3 regions of the Pseudomonas gozinkensis genome follow, and region 2 is predicted to be linked to each of the others. Evidence: predicted binding sites of a transcription regulator. Region 2 holds the regulator's gene; each other region holds the start of a gene.

Region 1 (6,959 bases), 1.7 Mb from region 2:
TCCGCTACAACTGGTGGCACTGATCCGCCGTCGGCAACTGACTCACGCGTTCCTGCCGCCGGCGCTGTTGAGCATCCTGCCGCTGGAGCAACTGCAAAGCGTCGGGCAGATCATGACCGGCGGTGATGTCTGCGAGCCGTTCGTGATCGAGCAGCTGACCCGCCAGGGCAAGCTGCACAACCTCTACGGCCCCACCGAAGCCACGGTGCTGATCACCGCGCGGCAACTGCAACCGGGCGACAGCAATCGCACCCTCGGCGGGCCGATTGCCAACAGTCAGGTGCTGATTCTCGATGACGATCTGCAACCGGTGCCGGAGCAAACGGTGGGCGAGCTGTTCATCGTCGGCCCCGGCGTTTGCCTGGGTTACCTGAACAATCCGCAGCAGACGGCCGAGCGCTATCTGGACCTGGAGTTGCCGGACGGTCAGCGTCTGCGCGCCTACCGCAGCGGCGACATGGCCAAGTGGGGCGAGGGCGGCATCGAGCTGTGCGGGCGCCGCGACAATCAGGTGAAGATCCGTGGCTTCCGGGTCGAGCCGGAAGAGATCGAACGCTGCCTGCGCGAGAGTCAGCTGTATCGGCAGATCGCCGTGGTGATCGACAGTCAGCGACGAATTCTGGCGTTCCTCGCCCAGCCGCAATCGGACGCCGCGCGCGAGTCTTTGAAAGCTCACGCGCAGCAGTTTCTGCCCGACTACATGCAACCGGTGGCGTGGACGGAGCTGCCGAACATGCCGTTCGCCGCTAACGGTAAAGTCGACCGCAAGGTCTTGCTGGAACTGCCGGTCAGCGTGCAGGACAGCGGCCCGAAATGCCTGCCGGCCAACGCCGACGAAGCGCTGCTGCTGGAGATCTGGGGCGAGTTGCTGGAGCTGCCGACCAGCGACATTTCCACTGATGAAAGCTTCTTCAATCTCGGCGGTCACTCGATTCTGCTGTCGCGCATGCTCCTGCGTCTGCGGGAGGAATTCGGCCGCAGCATCTCGATCAACCGCTTCATCGAACTGCCGACCATCACCAAGCTCGCCACGCTGGTACGCGGCACCGACGACAGCGCGGTACTCAGCGCCCAGGCGATGGCCGACGCCGAGCGACCACTGGATATCGAGCCGTTGCCGATCAGCCGCATGGGCGATGTGCACAAGGTGATCGTCACCGGCGCCAACAGTTTTGTCGGCGTGCACATCGTCGAGGCGTTGCTGGGATGGGGCGCCAGTGAAGTGGCGTGTCTGGTGCGCGACGGCGGCGGGCAGACGGCGGCGCAGCGCTTTGCCCAGTCGTTGCGAGAGAACCGGCTGGAGCATCTGGATCTGAGGCGGGTGCGGGTCTATTCGGCGGACATCACCCGGCCGCAACTGGGCCTGGCCGATAGCGATTTCGAGCGACTGGATCGCGAGTTCGGCGCGCTGGTGCACAACGCGGCCAACGTCAATCACGTGCTCGACTACGAGTCGCTGGCGGCGGACAACGTCGAGCCGATTTTCGAACTGCTGCGGCTGTGCGAAGGGCGCAGCAAGAAGGTGTTCAATTTCGTCTCGACGCTGTCCGCCTCCAGCACCGTCGACGACGCAGGCCGGGTGCTGGAATTGCCCGCCGCCCCGACGCCGCCGATCTACATCCGCAACGGCTACAACCTGTCGAAATGGGTCGGCGAACGCATCCTCGAAAGGGCGCGGGAGCGTGGGGTGCGAGTCAATCTGTATCGGCCCGGCAACATCAGTTTCAACAGCCTCAGCGGCGTGTGCCAGCCGCACAAGAACCGTTTGATGCTGATGCTCAAGGGCTCGATCCAGCTCGGACAGGTCCCGGCCTTAGCGCTGAACTTCGACCTGATGCCGGTGGATTTTCTCGCCCGGTTCATCGCCTTCCACGCCAGCCGTTACTCGGCCGAACGAGCGGTGTTCAACCTGCATAACCCCGAGCCCCTGAGCTGGGATGCCTACGTCGCGTCGTTCCGCGAAACCGGCAGCGAGTTTTCGCTGGTCAGCGTCGCCGACTGGCAACAGCAACTGGGCCGGGTCGATGCCGACAACGCGCTGTTCGGCGTGCTCGGTTTCTACCTCAACGGCTTCGAGGAAGACATCGGCGACATCTCCCTGATCGGCCACGCCAACGCCCAGGCCGGCGTGCAGCAGATGGGCGCGCACTACCCGGAAAAATCCCCGGCGCTGCTGCGTCGCGGCTGCGACTACCTGAAAGAAATCAACTTCATCTGACTCATCAACCAAGGAGCAACACCATGAGCAATCTTCAACCCGACACCCTGATCAAAAACCCTCACGGCTGCCACGTCGTGTCTTCGGTGGAAGTGCCGGTGGACGCCAAACACGTGTGGGCGGTGGTCGGCAAATTCGACGGTTTCAACCGTTTCATTCCGGCCCTGTCGCACATCGAAATGACCGGCGAAGGCGTGTCTTCGCTGCGCAAGAAATTCTTCAAGGATGGCAACGTGGTAGTCGAGCAACTCAACTCCCGGGACGACCAGGCGCTGAGCATGACCTGGACCACCATCTACAACACTCTGGGCGTGGCCAATCTGTGGGCGGCGATGAACGTGGAGTCACTGGGCGCGGGCAAGTCGCGGGCGACCTGGACGATCATTGCCGAACCTGCTTCCGGCGGCCCCGAGGCGCTGCCGGGGTTCAAGGATTTCGTGCAGGGGTTTGCCGATGACGCGATGGGCAATGTGCTGAAACTGTTTGTGTAAGGCTTCAGTTCGGCGGTGATTGAGCCACCGCTATCGCTGGCAAGCCAGCTCCCACAGGTTCCATGCCGGTCACACATGTTGTGTGCGCCAGAAATCCTGTGGGAGCGGGCTTGCCCGCGATAAACGATAACGCGGTCTGACTTGATGTCAGATCTTGAAGCTGTCGACCAGCTGTTTCAAACGGTTGGCCTGCTGCGACAACGCATCGCAATCCTTCAACGTTTCATTGAGGTTGGCCACGCTCTGCTGGTTCAGCAGGTTGATCTGGTTGACGTCGACGTTGAGGGTTTCCACCACGGCGGTCTGTTCCTCGGTCGCCGCTGCCACCGACTGGTTCATGCCGTCGATTTCACCGATGCGCTGGGTCACGCTGACCAGACGCAGGCCGGCCTGGTTCGCCACTTCAACGCTCTCTTCGCTCGACGCCTGACTGGCGTTCATGGTGGTCACCGCTTCGCGGGAACCGACCTGCAACGATGTGATCATCTTGTGGATCTCTTCCGCCGATTCCTGGGTGCGGTGAGCGAGGTTACGCACCTCGTCCGCCACCACCGCAAAACCGCGGCCGGCTTCACCGGCACGGGCCGCTTCGATGGCCGCGTTGAGCGCCAGCAGGTTGGTCTGCTGGGAGATGCCTTTGATCACATCGAGAATGTGGCCGATGTTGTCGGTGCTCGCATTCAGGGTTTCGATCTGGGTGCACGACAGGCTGATCTTCTGCGACAGCTCGGTCATCGCCTGAATCGTCTGCTCGACCACCTGACGACCGTCATCGGCCTGTTCGCTTGCGCCGCTGGCGTGTTGCGAAGCGTCGGCTGCGTTGCGGGCGATTTCCTGGGTGGCGGCACCCAACTGATTGATCGCGGCAGCCACGCTGTTAGTGCGCGCGCTTTGCTCGTCGGAACCGATGATCGAGGCGTTGGACGATGCCATCACCCGTTGCGACAGGTCGTGTACGTGACGGGTTGCCGACGAAACTTCGGAAATGGAGGCGTGAATCCGCTCCACGAACTGGTTGAACGAACTGCCCAGTTCGCCGAACTCGTCCTTGCTTTCCACCACCAGACGGCGGGTCAGGTCACCTTCACCCTGGGCGATGTCCTGCATCGCGCGGCCCATGGTGATCAGCGGACGCATCAGCACGGTGATCAGCAGGCTCAGGAAGATTGCAATCGCGCCCACTGCGACGAACATCGCGATCAGTGCCGAGGTACGGAACTGGCTGAGTGCGGCGTAGGCCTTGTCGCGGTCGATCGACAGACCGATGTACCACTCAGCGTTCGGCAGACCTGCGACCGGAGTAAACGACAGGATGCGTTCCTGGCCGTTGAGCACCACGTTCTGGTTACCCTTCTCGATGCGCACACCGGCGTTCGGGTAGATGTCCTTGAGGTTCTTCATCACCTGGTCTTTGTCCGGGCTGACGATTACCTGACCGTCACCGCTGACCAGGAACGCGTGGCCCAGGCCGCCGAAGTCCACCGAGTTGATGATCTTCACCAGGGTTTCCAGGCTCAGGTCGCCGCCCACTACACCGAGTAACTCGCCGTTCTTTTTCACCGGCATGGCGATGGTCACCACCAGACCGCCAACAGCCGCCATGTACGGCGGGGTCAACATGGTCTGGTCAGCGGCCACGGCCTGTTTGTACCAGGGACGCTGACGCGGGTCGTAGCCGTCCGGCATCTTCGCGTCAGGGCGCTGGGTGAACACACCGTTGGCCTGGCCGACGTAGGTGAACTGGAAGTTCGAGGTGAAGGCTGGTTGATCGACCAGGCCCGGGAAATCCGCGTTCTTGCCTTGGTGGGCAACGTTCTGCGCGAGGTTTTCCAGTACCAGAATCCGCCCGCTCATCCAGTTCTGCACACTGCTGGCGGTCAGGTCGCCGGCCTGCTGGACGGAGGACTGGAGGTTCTGGCGAATGGTGTTTCGCTGCAGATAGTCGTTGTACAAAGTGAACAGCGCGAACGCCAGGACCACGACGCCCGAGGCGGCCAACAGGATTTTATGGCTGAACTTGAGATTCATTTCATGGGACTTCTTATGCCAAAAGTGGGGATGCGTTCCGGATGCAACATTCCATGTACAGCGCAGGCAGCGTTCTGATGGCCGCTCTACTTTGGTGCACGCATGTCTCACCAGTCTGTCGGCAGGCTTCAGATAAAACTTAGGGCTTTGTAGGAAATGGGCGGCATTTCTGCCAGATTCCCGCCGAACGGCGTGCCAGAGCATTCGCCTGTCATTTTTTGATGACTGTTTTGCAGCGCCGGTTGCAAATTCTGTAACCCTTGATGAAAATGCGAGCAATTATCATTTGTGACGTTCGGGCTGTCGCGTTCATGTCCTCACCTGAGTTTGCAGTACAGGCGCTCTACAGTAGTCATCACGGCTGGCTCAACGGCTGGTTGCGCGCGCGGCTGGGTAACGCCGCCGATGCGGCGGATCTGGCCCAGGACACCTTCGTTCGTCTGCTGCAACGCACCGAGCATCTGGAACTCAAGGCACCCCGCGCATTCTTGCGCACGGTTGCCCGAGGGCTGGTGATCGATCATTGGCGCCGTGAAGAAATTGAACGCGCCTATCTGGAAACCATCGCCCATTTGCCTGAAGCCGAAACCCCGAGCGCCGAATCACGCGCATTGGTGATCGAACTGCTCGAGGGCATTGCCCGCATGCTTGAAGGCTTGAGGCCGAAAGTGCGTCAGGCTTTTCTGCTGGCGCAGTGCGAAGGTTTGACCCACAAGCAGATCGCCGAGCAGATGGGCCTATCCCTGCGCTCGGTAGAACGCTACGTCGCCGACGCCCTGTTTCACTGCTACGTATTGCGGTACGAAAGCTGATGCCGGTGGATAACCTCTCGCTTGGCCGTCGCGCCGAGCCACCGCAACAGGTGGTCCGACAGGCCATTCACTGGCTCCTGCGCCTGCGCAATAACCACGGCAACCCGCGCCTGAATCGCCAGTGCGAACAATGGCGCGCCGAACACCATGATCACGAACTGGCCTGGCAACGGGTGCAGTCTCTGCAAGCCGAACTGACCCACAATCTGCGTGCCGTGCCCGGTGCGCAGGTGGCGTTCAATACGCTGGAAAACAGTGCGCAGGGTTTGGGTCGACGTCAGGCGTTGAAGCTGTTGTCCGGCGCGCTGCTGATGGGCTCGGCGGGATGGCTGGCCAGCGACACTTCCGCCTGGCAACAGTGGAGCGCCGACTACGCCACCGCCACGGGCGAGCGCCGTGGCTTCCAGTTGCCGGACGGTACGCGGATCGAACTCAACACCGCCAGCAGTGTGGATCTCGACTACACCGCGCAACAACGACTGATCAAACTGACCCGTGGCGAAATCATCGTCACCTGTGGCGGTGCCGATGAAGGTGCATCGTTTGACCGACCGCTGCGGGTACAGAGTCGTCATGGCAGTTACGAGCCGCTCAAGGCGCGATTCATTCTGCGCCAGGAAGAGGGTTGCACGCGCCTGAGCGTCACCAGTGGCCGGGTCGCGATTCACTCCGCAGGCAACTCGACGGAGGCCATCGCCGGTCAGAGCTATCTGATCGATCACCATCGAATTCGTCCGGCGCCACCGTTGGACATGGACGCTGGCGCCTGGGTCGACGGGTTGATCGTCACACGCAACATGCGGCTCGGCGACTTCCTTAGCGAAGTCGGCCGGTATCGTCAGGGTTTTCTGAGCTGTGCGTCGGACATTGCGAATTTGCGTCTGTCCGGCGTGTTCCGTCTCGAGGACACCGACAAGCTGCTGGCGATCCTGCCGCAGACCCTGCCGGTGCAAGTACGCTATCGCACCCGTTGGTGGGTGACGCTCGAATCTGTGGTCTGAAAATTATTTTGGCGGGTTTTCGCGGCAAGTCCGGCTTAGTCAGTAAGCACTTCAACTCAGCCTTCGCGACTGCCTACGGAAACCTACAATGACTGCGCGCGTTACCTGTAAGAACCCTCTGAATTTCTCTGCCGAATCTGGCCTGTTGCGTCACGCCGTTCGGGCGGCGCTGTTTTCTACCGCACTGGGTGTTGGCGTGCTGCCAGGTCTGAGCATCGCGGCCAATGCCAGCGAAGTCAGCAGCCACCGCTACAACATCGCCGCCGGACCGCTGGGCGATGCGCTCAACCAGTTCGCGCGCCAGGCGGGCATCACGTTGTCGATGACGCCACAGCAGACCCAGGGCCGGCAATCACCCGGCGTGCAGGGCGAGTATTCAACCGATCAGGCCCTGAGCCACTTGCTCGGC
Region 2 (6,959 bases):
AATCCCCCGCAAAAGTTGGAAGGCTTCTTGCAGTAGCCGCCGTGCGCCTGCTTCGGGCGTCAAAAGTTTGCTTTAAAGGAACGGGGAAAACCGGTGGATCGCTCTCAGTTAATCAACAGTGCTCGCTCGAACATTGCCGACCTCAGTCGGGGCAATCTGGGTGTGCCGCTGTTGCTGCTGGTCATGCTGGCGATGATGATGTTGCCGGTGCCGCCGTTCCTGCTCGACGTGTTCTTCACCTTCAACATTGCCCTGTCGATCGTCGTGCTGCTGGTCTGCGTGTACGCCTTGCGGCCGCTGGATTTCGCGGTGTTCCCGACGATCCTGCTGGTGGCGACGCTGTTGCGGCTGGCGCTGAACGTGGCGTCGACGCGGGTGGTGATGCTCCACGGTCAGGACGGCCACGCCGCCGCCGGTAAGGTGATCCAGGCCTTCGGTGAGGTGGTGATCGGCGGTAACTACGTGGTTGGTATCGTGGTTTTCGCGATCTTGATGATCATCAACTTCGTCGTGGTGACCAAAGGTGCCGGGCGGATTTCCGAGGTGAGCGCGCGTTTCACCCTCGATGCGATGCCCGGCAAGCAAATGGCAATCGACGCCGACCTCAACGCCGGTCTGATCGACCAGGCCCAGGCCAAGGCCCGCCGTCAGGAAGTGGCCCAGGAGGCTGAGTTCTACGGATCGATGGACGGTGCCAGCAAGTTCGTGCGCGGTGACGCCATCGCCGGTTTGCTGATTTTGTTCATCAACCTGATCGGCGGCATGGCCGTCGGTATCTTCCAGCACAACATGACGTTCGCCGACGCCGGCAAGGTTTACGCCTTGCTGACCATCGGTGACGGTTTAGTGGCGCAATTGCCATCACTGTTGTTATCTACAGCTGCAGCGATCATGGTGACCCGTGCTTCCGGTTCGGAAGACATGGGCAAGCAGATCAATCGCCAGATGTTCGCCTCACCGAAAGCGCTGGCGGTGGCGGCCGGTCTGATGGCGGTCATGGGCCTGGTGCCGGGCATGCCGCACTTCTCGTTCCTGAGCATGGCCGCCCTGGCTGCCGGTGGCGCTTACCTGTTCTGGAAGAAACAGAACGTGGCCAAGGTCGTTGCGCTGGAAGAGGTCAAGCGCCAGCAGGAACTGCTGCCGTCGCCGGCCCGCGCCATGGAAACCAAGGAGCTGGGCTGGGACGACGTGACCCCGATCGACATGATCGGCCTGGAAGTCGGCTACCGCCTGATTCCGCTGGTGGACCGCAACCAGGGCGGGCAATTGCTGGCGCGGATCAAGGGCGTGCGCAAAAAGCTCTCGCAGGATCTGGGCTTCCTGATGCCGACCGTGCACATCCGCGACAACCTCGACCTGGCGCCGAGCGCCTATCGCCTGACCCTGATGGGTGTGATCCTGGCCGAGGCCGAGATCTATCCGGATCGCGAACTGGCAATCAACCCGGGGCAGGTCTACGGCTCGCTCAACGGCATTACCGCCAAAGATCCGGCTTTCGGCCTGGAGGCGGTGTGGATCGAAGTCAGCCAGCGTGCCCAGGCGCAATCGCTTGGTTACACCGTGGTCGATGCCAGCACCGTGGTTGCGACCCACTTGAACCAGATTCTGTACAAGCACTCCAGCGAGCTGATCGGCCACGAAGAAGTGCAGCAATTGATGCAATTGCTGGCCAAGAGCTCGCCGAAACTGGCTGAAGAGCTGGTGCCGGGTGTGGTCACGCTGTCGCAACTGCTCAAAGTGTTGCAGGCATTGCTGGCCGAACACGTGCCGGTGCGCGATATTCGCAGCATTGCCGAAGCCATCGCCAACAATGCCGCCAAGAGTCAAGATACCGCCGCTTTGGTGGCCGCTGTGCGGGTCGGCGTATCCCGCGCCATCGTCCAAAGCATTGTAGGGACTGAGTCGGAGCTGCCAGTTATCACGCTGGAGCCAAGGTTGGAACAAATATTGCTCAATAGTCTGCAGAAGGCAGGACAAGGCTCGGAAGAGGGCGTTCTGCTGGAGCCAAGCATGGCCGAGAAGCTGCAGCGTTCGCTGATCGAAGCGGCGCAGCGTCAGGAAATGCAAGGTCAGCCGGTGATCCTGTTGGTAGCAGGCCCGGTTCGCGCGATGCTCTCGCGCTTTGGTCGCCTGGCAGTTCCCGGACTGCATGTGCTGGCCTACCAGGAAATTCCGGACAACAAGCAAGTGACCATCGTTGCGACAGTAGGGCCCAACGGCTGAGGTAGTGGTTTATGCAAGTTAAGCGTTTTTTCGCCGCCGATATGCGTCAGGCCATGAAGCTGGTTCGTGATGAGCTGGGCGCTGATGCCGCCATCATTGGCAACCGCCGCATTGCCGGCGGTGTCGAGCTGACGGCGGCGCTCGATTACAAACTGTCGGCGCTGGCCCCGCGTGTTCCGAACATGGAACTCGAGGACGAGCTGCGCAAGACCCAGTCGCGCATCGTCACCGCCCAGGCCGAACTGAGCCTGCGTGGCGAAGCCGACGGCAACACCAATCGCCAGCTGTTCGCCGGGCTGCCGTTGACGGCCGGGCTGCCGCTGACTGCTGCCGAGCCACTGACCGAACCGACCTACGAAGCGCCGGCCCGTCCGGTACCGGCGCCCGCAGCGGTTTCCGCTGGCGTTGACCCGCGTGCACTGGACTCGATGCGTTTCGAACTCAACAGCCTGCGCGAACTGATGGAAGTGCAACTCGGCACCCTGGCCTGGAACCAGCTGCAAGGCAGCCGTCCGGCCCAGGCCAATCTGTACCGTCGTCTGCAGCGCATTGGTTTGTCTGGCCCGTTGTCCCGCGATCTGCTGTCGATGATCACCGAGATCGACGAGCCTCGTCAGGCCTGGCGCATGCTGCTGGCGCACCTGGCGCGGATGATTGCCGTGCCGGAAGTCGAGCCGCTGGAAGAGGGCGGTGTGATTGCCATGGTCGGTCCTGCCGGCATGGGCAAGACCACCACCCTCGCCAAACTGGCCGCCCGTTATGTGCTCAAGTACGGCGCGCAGAACATCGCGCTGGTGAGCATGGACAGTTTCCGTATCGGCGCGCAGGAGCAGCTCAAGACTCTGGGTCGCATCCTCAACGTGTCGGTGACCCATGTCGATCCGGGCCAGTCCCTGGTGCAGGCGCTGGATCCACTGCTGCGCAAACGCGTGGTGCTGATCGATACCGCCGGCCTGCAAGCCAGCGATCCGGCCCTGCGCATGCAGCTGGAAAGTCTGGCCGGTCGTGGCATTCGGTCGAAAAATTATCTGGTGCTGGCAACCACCAGCCAGAAACAGGTTCTAACCGCCGCTTATCACAGTTACAAGCGTTGCGGGCTTGCCGGGTGCATCCTGACTAAACTGGATGAGACGGCCAGCCTCGGCGAAGTGCTGAGCCTGGCGATCAGTCACGAACTGCCGGTCGCCTACCTGACCGATGGGCCGCGTATTCCGGATGATCTGCATCTGCCGCGCCGTCATCAACTGGTCAGCCGCGCCGTCAGTGTGCAAATGCAGGAAGAACCCAGCGAAGAAGCCATGGCTGACATGTTCGCTGATATCTACCACAGTCCGACCAAGCAGGTTGGCTGAGGTAATGAACCGTTTTTGTACCTACATCGATGGTCTGCCATGCATTGTTCCGGTTGTGAACGCGCAGCCAGTAATGTGGCCTCCGTCTATGCAAGACAAGGTAAAGAAATAACATGGGCAGCATGCATCCCGTACAGGTGATCGCGGTGACCGGCGGCAAAGGTGGCGTCGGCAAGACTAATGTGTCAGTGAACTTGTCCCTGGCCCTGGCAGAGCTTGGCCGTCGGGTCATGCTGCTGGACGCCGACCTGGGGCTGGCGAACGTCGACGTTCTGCTGGGCCTCACACCCAAACGCACCCTGGCCGACGTGATCGAAGGCCGCTGCGAGCTGCGCGACGTGCTGTTGCAAGGCCCCGGCGGGATCCGCATCGTGCCGGCCGCTTCCGGCACCCAGAGCATGGTTCACCTGAGCCCGGCCCAGCATGCCGGCCTGATTCAGGCCTTCAGTGACATCGGCGACAATCTCGACGTACTGGTGATCGACACCGCTGCGGGTATTGGTGACTCGGTAGTCAGTTTTGTTCGCGCAGCCCAGGAAGTTTTGCTGGTGGTCTGCGACGAGCCGACCTCGATCACCGACGCCTACGCGCTGATCAAGCTGCTCAACCGCGATTACGGCATGAACCGCTTCCGCGTCCTGGCCAACATGGCGCAGAGCCCGCAGGAAGGTCGCAATCTGTTCGCCAAGTTGACCAAGGTCACGGATCGCTTCCTCGACGTCGCCCTACAATACGTCGGCGCGGTGCCCTACGACGAAAGCGTGCGCAAGGCGGTGCAGAAGCAGCGTGCGGTCTATGAAGCCTTCCCGCGTTCCAAGTGCGCACTGGCGTTCAAGGCGATCGCACAGAAGGTCGACACCTGGCCGCTGCCCGCCAACCCGCGTGGCCACCTCGAATTTTTCGTCGAGCGCCTCGTGCAGCAAACGGCAGGACCTGTGCTATGACCGCCAGCGGTATGAACCTTTACAAAAAGTCGGCGCGTGACGCGCAGTACGAGCTGATCGAGCGTTACGCGCCACTGGTCAAACGCATCGCCTACCACTTGCTGGCGCGATTGCCGGCCAGTGTGCAGGTCGAAGACCTGATCCAGGCCGGGATGATCGGTCTGCTCGAAGTCTCGACCAAATACGACGCCAGCAAGGGCGCCAGTTTTGAAACGTACGCGGGTATCCGGATCCGTGGTGCGATGCTCGACGAAGTCCGTAAAGGGGACTGGGCTCCGCGCTCGGTTCACCGCAACACCCGTATGGTCAGCGACGCGATTCGCTCGATTGAAGCTAAAACCGGCCGTGACGCTAAAGATCACGAAGTTGCGGCCGAACTCCAATTGAGTCTCGACGATTACTACGGGATTTTGAACGACACCCTGGGCAGCCGGCTGTTCAGTTTCGACGACCTGTTGCAGGACGGCGAACACGAAGGGCTGCACGAGGATGGCGCCAGTGCTCATCTGGAGCCGTCGCGCGATCTGGAAGACGAGCGTTTCCAGGCTGCGCTGGCGGACGCGATTGCCAATTTGCCGGAGCGTGAGCGACTGGTGTTGGCGCTGTACTACGACGAAGAGCTGAACCTCAAGGAGATCGGTGAAGTCCTTGGCGTCAGTGAATCGCGGGTCAGCCAGTTACACAGCCAGTGCGCGGCCCGCTTGCGGGGGCGTTTGGGGGAGTGGCGAGCGCGCTGAAGGCAGTGTGGGGACACTGCGAACGAGGCTGGTGCGGTGGTGAACGGCACCGGTCTTGCTCTGTTGTGCTCCAGACAGTCATCGAGTGTTTTGCCGGATTGATTGAAATGGCGCGTCCAGGTGCTGGACGCGTTTAAGACTGCTTGGAGGTCGAATTGAACAAAGACATGAAAATCCTCATCGTTGATGACTTCTCAACGATGCGGCGGATCATCAAGAACCTGTTGCGTGACCTTGGGTTCACCAACACCGTTGAAGCCGACGATGGCACCACCGCCATTCCGGTGCTCAACAGCGGCAGCATCGACTTTCTGGTGACCGACTGGAACATGCCCGGCATGACCGGTATCGACCTGCTGCGCCACGTGCGCGCCGATGAAAAGCTCAAGCACCTGCCGGTGCTGATGGTGACCGCTGAAGCCAAGCGCGAGCAGATCATCGAAGCGGCCCAGGCCGGCGTGAACGGCTATGTGGTCAAACCTTTCACGGCTCAGGCGTTGAAAGAAAAAATCGAGAAGATTTTCGAACGCATCGGCTGATGAACGCGCGGGGGAGCTATGGAGCATAAAGAATCTTCACAGGGCGACTTCGAGTCGACCCTGAAAAAACACGCGGTCGAACTGGTCGAAAGCCTTGAAAAGGGCAGGTTCGGCGACGCTGTGCAACTGATCCATGAGCTCAATCAGACCCGTGACCGTGGCCTGTACCAGGAAGTGGGCAAGCTCACGCGTGAACTGCACAGTGCGATCGTCAATTTCCAGATCGATCCGCACATGCCGCAGGCCGAGGAAGTGTCGCAAATCACCGACGCCACCGAACGCCTGGGCTACGTGGTCAAACTGACCGAAGCTGCTGCCAACCGCACCATGGATCTGGTGGAAAGCGCGACCCCTGTGGTCAATGGCCTGGCTGACGAGGCCCAGGCCTTGAGCGCCGATTGGGGCCGCTTCATGCGCCGTGAGGTCGGGGCTGAAGAGTTCCGTGAGCTGGCGCGCCGGGTCGACGGTTTTCTGGCACGCAGCAGCGCGGACAACCGCGCGGTGTCGAGCAATCTGAACGACATTCTGCTCGCCCAGGATTACCAGGACCTCACCGGTCAGGTGATCAAGCGCGTGACCCAATTGGTCACCGAAGTCGAAAGCAACCTGCTCAAGCTCGTGCTCATGGCCAGCCAGGTGGACCGCTTTGCGGGCATCGAACATGACCGTGCGGCAATGCTCGCTGAAAAAGATCCACAAAAACATCTCTCGCAGGGTGAAGGTCCGCAGATTCATGCCGATAAACGAGAAGACGTTGTGTCCGGTCAGGACGATGTGGACGATTTGTTATCCAGCCTTGGATTCTAGAGTTTTGGAATTTTAGGTTTTTTGGGTTTTTAGACCTGTAGGAGCACCCCATTAATGAGCTTCGGCGCCGATGAAGAGATCCTTCAGGATTTCCTGGTTGAGGCCGGCGAGATTCTTGAGCAACTGTCCGAACAACTGGTCGAGCTGGAAAGCCGCCCGGATGACGCAGATCTGCTCAACGCAATTTTTCGCGGTTTCCACACTGTAAAAGGGGGCGCCGGCTTCCTTCAGCTCAACGAGCTGGTGGAGTGCTGTCACATCGCCGAAAACGTGTTCGACATCCTGCGCAAGGGTGAGCGTCGCGTAGATGCAGAACTGATGGACGTGGTGCTCGAAGCGCTGGACGCGGTGAACAGC
Region 3 (6,959 bases), 2.8 Mb from region 2:
TCGTTCATGGCGGTGCCATCCTTGAGCTCACTGCCGAGCAGGAGGCCCAGGGTGAATGGGTCGCTCAGGACATCGAACTCGACATCGTCTATGAAGACGACGACATTCTGGTGATCAACAAGCCTGCGGGCCTGGTGGTGCACCCGGCTGCCGGTCACGCTGATGGCACCTTGCTCAACGCCTTGCTGCACCACGTGCCGGACATCATCAATGTTCCGCGCGCCGGTATCGTGCATCGTCTGGACAAGGACACCACCGGTCTGATGGTGGTGGCCAAGACTATTCAGGCGCAGACCAAGCTGGTGGCGCAGTTGCAAAGCCGCAGCGTCAGCCGGATCTACGAGTGCATCGTGATCGGCGTGGTCACCGCTGGCGGCAAGATCAACGCCCCGATCGGTCGTCACGGCCAGCAGCGCCAGCGCATGGCGGTGATGGAAGGCGGCAAGCCGGCCGTCAGCCACTACCGCGTGCTGGAGCGTTTCCGTTCCCACACCCACGTGCGGGTGAAGCTGGAAACCGGTCGTACTCACCAGATTCGCGTGCACATGTCGCACATCAATTTCCCGTTGGTCGGGGATCCTGCGTATGGCGGTCGTTTCCGTATTCCGCCGGCCGCGAGCCAGACCATGGTCGAATCCCTCAAGCACTTCCCGCGTCAGGCCCTGCACGCGCGGTTCCTCGAGCTGGATCATCCGACCACCGGTGAGCGCATGAGCTGGGAATCGCCGCTGCCGGAAGATCTGGTCTGGCTGCTGACCCTGCTCAAGCAGGACCGCGAGGCATTCGTCGGATGAACTGGCTGACGCCGGACTGGCCCGCGCCGGCCAGCGTCAAGGCCTGTGTCACCACCCGCGAGGGCGGCATCAGCGAGGCGCCGTTCGACAGCCTCAACCTGGGCGATCATGTCGATGACCGCCCGGAGGCCGTCGCCGAGAACCGTCGGCGCCTGACCGAACACTTCTCTATAAAGCCTGCCTGGTTGCAGCAAGTGCACGGGATTGCCGTAGCGCATGCTGATCCGTCCGTGGTGGCCACGGCGGACGCCAGCTGGACGGATACTCCTGGAATCGCTTGTGCAGCGATGACCGCCGACTGCCTGCCGGCGCTGTTCTGCGACCGTGCCGGTACTCGCGTGGCAGCGGCTCATGCCGGTTGGCGTGGTCTGGCGGCCGGCGTGCTGGAAGCCACCCTCGACAGTCTGGATGTACCCGCCGAAGACGTTCTGGTCTGGCTCGGTCCGGCCATCGGCCCGCAAGCCTTTGAAGTCGGCCCGGAAGTCCGGGAAGTCTTCATCAATCAATTGCTCGAAGCCGAGACGGCCTTTGTCCCGAGCCACAACGCCGGCAAGTTCATGGCCGACATCTATAAGCTGGCGCGGCTGCGTCTGGCGGTTCGCGGTGTCACCGCTGTTTATGGTGGCGGTTTCTGTACCGTGACCGATCCTCGCTTCTTTTCTTATCGCCGTGCATCGCGCACTGGTCGCTTCGCCTCCCTTGTCTGGCTCACCCGCTAAGCTTGTCTGACCTGCATCAACACCCTGACGCTTGAATCTTCCAGAATCGACCGCATCTATAGCGGTATCTGGCAGGTTTCTTTATTCAGGATGGTTTTTAGGTCCGGCCTGCTCAAAAGGAAGGTGACCCATGCGTATAGACCGTTTAACCAGCAAATTGCAGTTGGCGTTGTCCGATGCCCAATCCCTGGCTGTCGGCCACGATCATCCGGCCATCGAGCCGGCGCATTTGATGCAAGCCATGCTTGAACAGCAGGGTGGTTCGATCAAACCCCTGTTGATGCAGGTGGGCTTCGACGTCAACAGCTTGCGTAAAGAGCTGACCAAAGAGCTCGATCAATTACCGAAAATCCAGAACCCGACCGGCGACGTCAACATGTCGCAGGATCTGGCGCGTCTGCTCAACCAGGCCGACCGTCTGGCCCAGCAGAAGGGCGACCAGTTCATTTCCAGCGAACTGGTGCTGCTCGCTGCGATGGACGAGAACAGCAAGCTCGGCAAGTTGCTGCTCGGCCAGGGCGTGAGCAAAAAAGCGCTGGAGAATGCAATCAACAACCTGCGCGGTGGCGAGGCGGTCAATGACGCCAACCACGAAGAGTCGCGTCAGGCACTGGATAAATACACTGTCGACCTGACCAAGCGCGCCGAAGAAGGCAAGCTTGACCCGGTGATCGGCCGTGACGACGAGATCCGTCGCACCATTCAGGTTCTGCAACGCCGCACCAAGAACAACCCGGTGCTGATCGGTGAACCTGGCGTGGGTAAAACCGCGATTGCCGAAGGTCTGGCTCAGCGCATCATCAACGGCGAAGTACCGGATGGCCTGCGCGGCAAGCGGCTGCTGTCCCTCGACATGGGGGCGCTGATTGCCGGTGCCAAGTATCGCGGCGAGTTTGAAGAGCGCCTGAAAGCGCTGCTCAACGAGCTGTCGAAGCAGGAAGGGCAGATCATTCTGTTCATCGACGAACTGCACACCATGGTCGGCGCCGGCAAGGGCGAAGGCTCGATGGACGCCGGCAACATGCTCAAACCGGCGTTGGCCCGTGGCGAGCTGCATTGCGTCGGCGCGACCACGCTCAACGAGTACCGCCAATATATAGAGAAGGACGCGGCCCTCGAGCGGCGCTTCCAGAAAGTACTGGTGGACGAGCCGAGCGAAGAAGACACCATCGCGATCCTGCGTGGCCTCAAGGAGCGTTACGAGGTTCACCACAAGGTCGCGATTACCGACGGCGCGATCATCGCGGCGGCCAAGCTCAGCCATCGCTACATCACTGACCGGCAGCTGCCGGACAAGGCGATCGACCTGATCGACGAAGCGGCCAGCCGTATCCGCATGGAGATCGACTCCAAGCCGGAAGTGCTGGATCGTCTGGAGCGGCGCCTGATTCAACTGAAAGTCGAATCCCAGGCCCTGAAGAAAGAAAGCGACGAAGCGGCGATCAAGCGTCTGGAAAAACTCCAGGAAGAAATCGTCCGCCACGAGCGGGAGTATTCGGATCTGGAAGAAATCTGGAACTCGGAAAAAGCCGAGGTGCAGGGTTCTGCGCAGATTCAGCAGAAGATCGAACAGTCCCGTCAGGAACTGGAAGCCGCGCGCCGCAAAGGTGACCTGAACCGCATGGCCGAGTTGCAGTACGGGGTGATCCCCGATCTGGAGCGCAGCCTGCAAATGGTCGACCAGCACGGCAAGAGCGAGAACCAGTTGCTGCGCAGCAAGGTAACCGAAGAGGAAATCGCCGAAGTCGTTTCGAAGTGGACCGGTATTCCGGTGTCGAAAATGCTCGAAGGCGAGCGCGACAAGCTGATGAAGATGGAAAGCCTGTTGCATCAGCGCGTGATCGGCCAGGACGAAGCGGTGGTCGCAGTGGCCAACGCGGTGCGGCGTTCCCGTGCCGGGTTGTCTGACCCGAATCGTCCGAGCGGCTCGTTCATGTTCCTCGGCCCGACCGGTGTCGGTAAAACCGAGCTGTGCAAGGCGCTGGCCGAATTCCTCTTCGACACTGAAGAGGCGATGGTGCGGATCGACATGTCCGAGTTCATGGAGAAACATTCCGTGGCACGGCTGATCGGTGCGCCACCGGGCTACGTCGGCTACGAAGAGGGCGGTTACCTGACCGAAGCGGTACGGCGCAAGCCTTACTCGGTGATCCTGCTGGACGAAGTCGAGAAGGCGCACCCGGACGTGTTCAACATCCTGCTGCAGGTGCTGGAGGATGGTCGTCTGACCGACAGCCATGGCCGCACGGTAGACTTCCGCAATACCGTGATCGTCATGACCTCCAACCTGGGTTCTATGCAGATCCAGGAATTGGTCGGTGATCGTGAAGCGCAACGGGCAGCGGTGATGGATGCGATTTCCACCCACTTCCGTCCGGAGTTCATCAACCGGGTCGACGAAGTGGTGATCTTCGAGCCATTGGCACGGGATCAGATCGCGGGCATTACCGAGATCCAGCTGGGCCGTCTGCGCAGCCGTCTGGCCGAGCGCGAGCTGAGGCTGGAACTGAGCCCTGAGGCGATGGACAAGCTGATTGCCGTCGGTTACGACCCGGTCTATGGCGCACGGCCGCTGAAGCGGGCGATCCAGCGCTGGATCGAGAACCCGTTGGCGCAGTTGATCCTGTCGGGACGTTTCCTGCCGGGCGAGACCGCGACCGGTGTCGTGGAGAACGACGAGATCACATTCAACTGACGCCTGACGGTGGTGAAGTAATCAAGGCCTCGCAATGCGAGGCCTTTTTTTTCGCCAGGCTGTTGAACTCAAAGGAAAAGGCTTGTAAAGTGCGCCCCGCAGTCAGTCACCAACACGGTTTCAGCTCACTGGGCAGAAATCTGAAATAAGTTGCAAATCATTAACTTGAAAGCAATTTAGGGGGTTGACAGAGGTGTTCTAGGTTGTAGAATAGCGCGCCTCAGACACACGAACGCAGCGATGCGAAAACGGTGTCGAGAAGCTGCAAGTTTCACCGTAGTAAATTGAAATATGTAGTTCCGTGATAGCTCAGTCGGTAGAGCAAATGACTGTTAATCATTGGGTCCCAGGTTCGAGTCCTGGTCACGGAGCCAATTTCAAGCCGGGGTATAGCGCAGTCCGGTAGCGCGCCTGCTTTGGGAGCAGGATGTCAGGAGTTCGAATCCCCTTACCCCGACCATTTTTGGGTCGTTAGCTCAGTTGGTAGAGCAGTTGGCTTTTAACCAATTGGTCGTAGGTTCGAATCCCACACGACCCACCATTTTTGAAACCAGTTAGCGCTGGGATCGAATCTTAAGATCAGAGGCCAAAAGCGCTGATCAAAGAAGGCGATCTTTGAAAGATCGCCTTTTTTTTACCGGGGTATAGCGCAGTCCGGTAGCGCGCCTGCTTTGGGAGCAGGATGTCAGGAGTTCGAATCCCCTTACCCCGACCATATTAAAAATCCTCGTATCGAAAGATACGGGGATTTTTTTTGCTCTTCGAAAAGGTTTCATTCAAGTCGTCATACAACTTGCCGATAGCCCGCTAACGAAAGGGGCCTGCCATCCATCGCCCCTTGCATCCGGCCATTACAAGAAAAAGGGCGTTCGTCATGTTGCTTCGTCAGTTGAATATTGCTCCCCGTGCGGCCCTGGGCTTTGCCCTGATCGCGGTGCTGGTAGCGTTGCTCGGGGTGTTTGCTCTGGGGCAGATGTCGAGCATCCGCGACAGCGAAGTGGCGGTGGAGACGCAGTGGCTGCCGAGCATTCGCGGTGGCGACGAGATTCGCGAGATCATGTTGCGCATTCGCACCATTTCCCTGCGTATGGCGCTGGATCAGGATCCGGCCAACATCGCCACGTACCGCAGCCAGATGGACACCCGCGACAAGGAACTGAGCGAGAAAATCGCCGCCTACGACCGGCTGGTGACTACCCCGGAAGGTCAGCAGTTGTACGAACAGTTCAAGAAAACCTTTGCCGCCTACCGCACCGGCATCGCCCAGTCGTTCACCCTCGCTGAGCAAGGCAAGCGCGACGAGCTGACCAAACTGCTGCTCGTCGACATGAAAACCGTGGTCGACGGCTCCGGCAAACAACTCAACGACCTGGCGGATCTGTTCGCCCGACAGGTCGCCGCTGAAAGCCAGAACTCCGCTGCCCACTATGAAACCTCGCGCACCATCGTGACTTTGTTTATCGCTCTGGCGGCGCTGGCGACCGTGGCCTTGGCGATGTTGCTCACCCGCAGCATCGTCCGTCCCCTGAGCGCTGCCGTCGACGCTGCCGAGCACGTCGCCAGGGGCGATCTGACCCGTCCGATCGAAACCCACGGCAACGATGAAGTCAGCCGTCTGCTCAAGGCGTTGGCGACGATGCAGCAGAACCTGCGCGAAACCCTGCAGGGTATCAGCGGTTCTGCCACGCAACTGGCGACGGCTTCCGACGAATTGAGCGCGGTCACCCACGACAGCACGCAAGGGCTGCAACAGCAGAACAACGAAATCGAACAGGCCGCCACCGCCGTCAACGAGATGACCACGGCCGTCGAGGAGGTCGCCCGCAATGCGGTGTCGACGTCCGACGCCACCCGCCAGTCCAGCGAGTCGGCGCAGTTGGGTCAGGAGCGGGTCAGCGAAACTGCCGACGCCATCAACGCTCTGGCCAGCGAAGTCGAGCACACGGGTGAGCTGGTGCAGTCACTGGCCAATCAATCTCAGGACATCGGCAAAGTGCTGGACGTAATCCGTGCGATTGCCGAACAGACCAACCTGCTGGCGCTCAATGCCGCCATCGAAGCGGCGCGGGCCGGGGAGAGCGGGCGCGGGTTCGCGGTGGTCGCCGACGAAGTCCGGGCGCTGGCTTATCGCACGCAGCAATCGACCCAGGAAATCGAGCAAATGGTGCAGGGCATGCGCAACGGTTCGAGCCTGGCGCTGGAGTCGATGCAGGCCAGTGCCTCTCGCGCTGCCACCACACTGGTGCTGGCCGAGCGGGCCGGTGAAGCGTTGCAGACGATCACGGCCTCGGTAAATGAAATCCACGAGCGCAATCTGGTGATCGCCAGCGCCGCCGAAGAACAGGCGCAGGTGGCGCGGGAAGTGGATCGCAATCTGGTGAACATTCGCGATCTGTCGGTTCGCTCGGCAGCCGGTGCCGATCAAACCAATGCGTCCAGCCATGAACTGTCGCAACTGGCCAACGCATTGCAGGGCTTGGTGCGCCGCTTCCAGTTGTAATCGTGATGATGTGAAAAAGCCGCGCTTCTCGTCAGAGAAAGCGCGGCTTTGTTTTGTCGGGTGTCTGAAAAATCAGGCACCGTCCTGGTCTTTCAGGTGTTCGAACAGGCCTTTCGGCATTTTTTTGCCATTGGCTTCGAAGTTGGCTTTGACGTTGTTGTACGCCTCTTGCTCGTCGATGAAACCGTCGTGGTTGGTGTCGATCTTGTCGAAGTCGGACTTCGGCGCGACCTTCAGGAACTCGGCGCGCG

What was found. Region 2 encodes FliA, which starts transcription of late flagellar genes. Its sites were predicted from a motif close to CTAAAGTTTNNNNNNNNNNNGCCGNTAA; they were not measured.
Region 1: the regulator FliA is predicted to act here: its motif matches at 4,853-4,880, upstream of IHQ43_RS00715 (methyl-accepting chemotaxis protein).
Region 3: the regulator FliA is predicted to act here: its motif matches at 4,984-5,011, upstream of IHQ43_RS24870 (methyl-accepting chemotaxis protein).

Annotation. Positions count from the first base shown of each region.
Region 1 is NZ_CP062253.1:145,038-151,996, reverse strand. Features, by position in the region: gene IHQ43_RS00725 (non-ribosomal peptide synthetase) at 1-2,218, shown strand, start outside; gene IHQ43_RS00720 (SRPBCC family protein) at 2,242-2,709, shown strand; gene IHQ43_RS00715 (methyl-accepting chemotaxis protein) at 2,857-4,737, opposite strand; gene IHQ43_RS00710 (sigma-70 family RNA polymerase sigma factor) at 5,049-5,549, shown strand; gene IHQ43_RS00705 (FecR domain-containing protein) at 5,549-6,550, shown strand; gene IHQ43_RS00700 (TonB-dependent siderophore receptor) at 6,639-6,959, shown strand, end outside.
Region 2 is NZ_CP062253.1:1,816,943-1,823,901, forward strand. Features, by position in the region: gene flhA (flagellar biosynthesis protein FlhA) at 94-2,223, shown strand; gene flhF (flagellar biosynthesis GTPase FlhF) at 2,235-3,575, shown strand; gene fleN (flagellar synthesis regulator FleN) at 3,689-4,519, shown strand; gene fliA (RNA polymerase sigma factor FliA) at 4,516-5,256, shown strand; gene IHQ43_RS08195 (chemotaxis response regulator CheY) at 5,424-5,795, shown strand; gene IHQ43_RS08200 (protein phosphatase CheZ) at 5,814-6,602, shown strand; gene IHQ43_RS08205 (chemotaxis protein CheA) at 6,657-6,959, shown strand, end outside.
Region 3 is NZ_CP062253.1:5,586,243-5,593,201, reverse strand. Features, by position in the region: gene rluD (23S rRNA pseudouridine(1911/1915/1917) synthase RluD) at 1-794, shown strand, start outside; gene pgeF (peptidoglycan editing factor PgeF) at 791-1,513, shown strand; gene clpB (ATP-dependent chaperone ClpB) at 1,644-4,208, shown strand; tRNA gene IHQ43_RS24890 (tRNA-Asn) at 4,507-4,582, shown strand; tRNA gene IHQ43_RS24885 (tRNA-Pro) at 4,592-4,668, shown strand; tRNA gene IHQ43_RS24880 (tRNA-Lys) at 4,674-4,749, shown strand; tRNA gene IHQ43_RS24875 (tRNA-Pro) at 4,847-4,923, shown strand; gene IHQ43_RS24870 (methyl-accepting chemotaxis protein) at 5,083-6,708, shown strand; gene IHQ43_RS24865 (HvfA family oxazolone/thioamide-modified RiPP metallophore) at 6,781-6,959, opposite strand, start outside.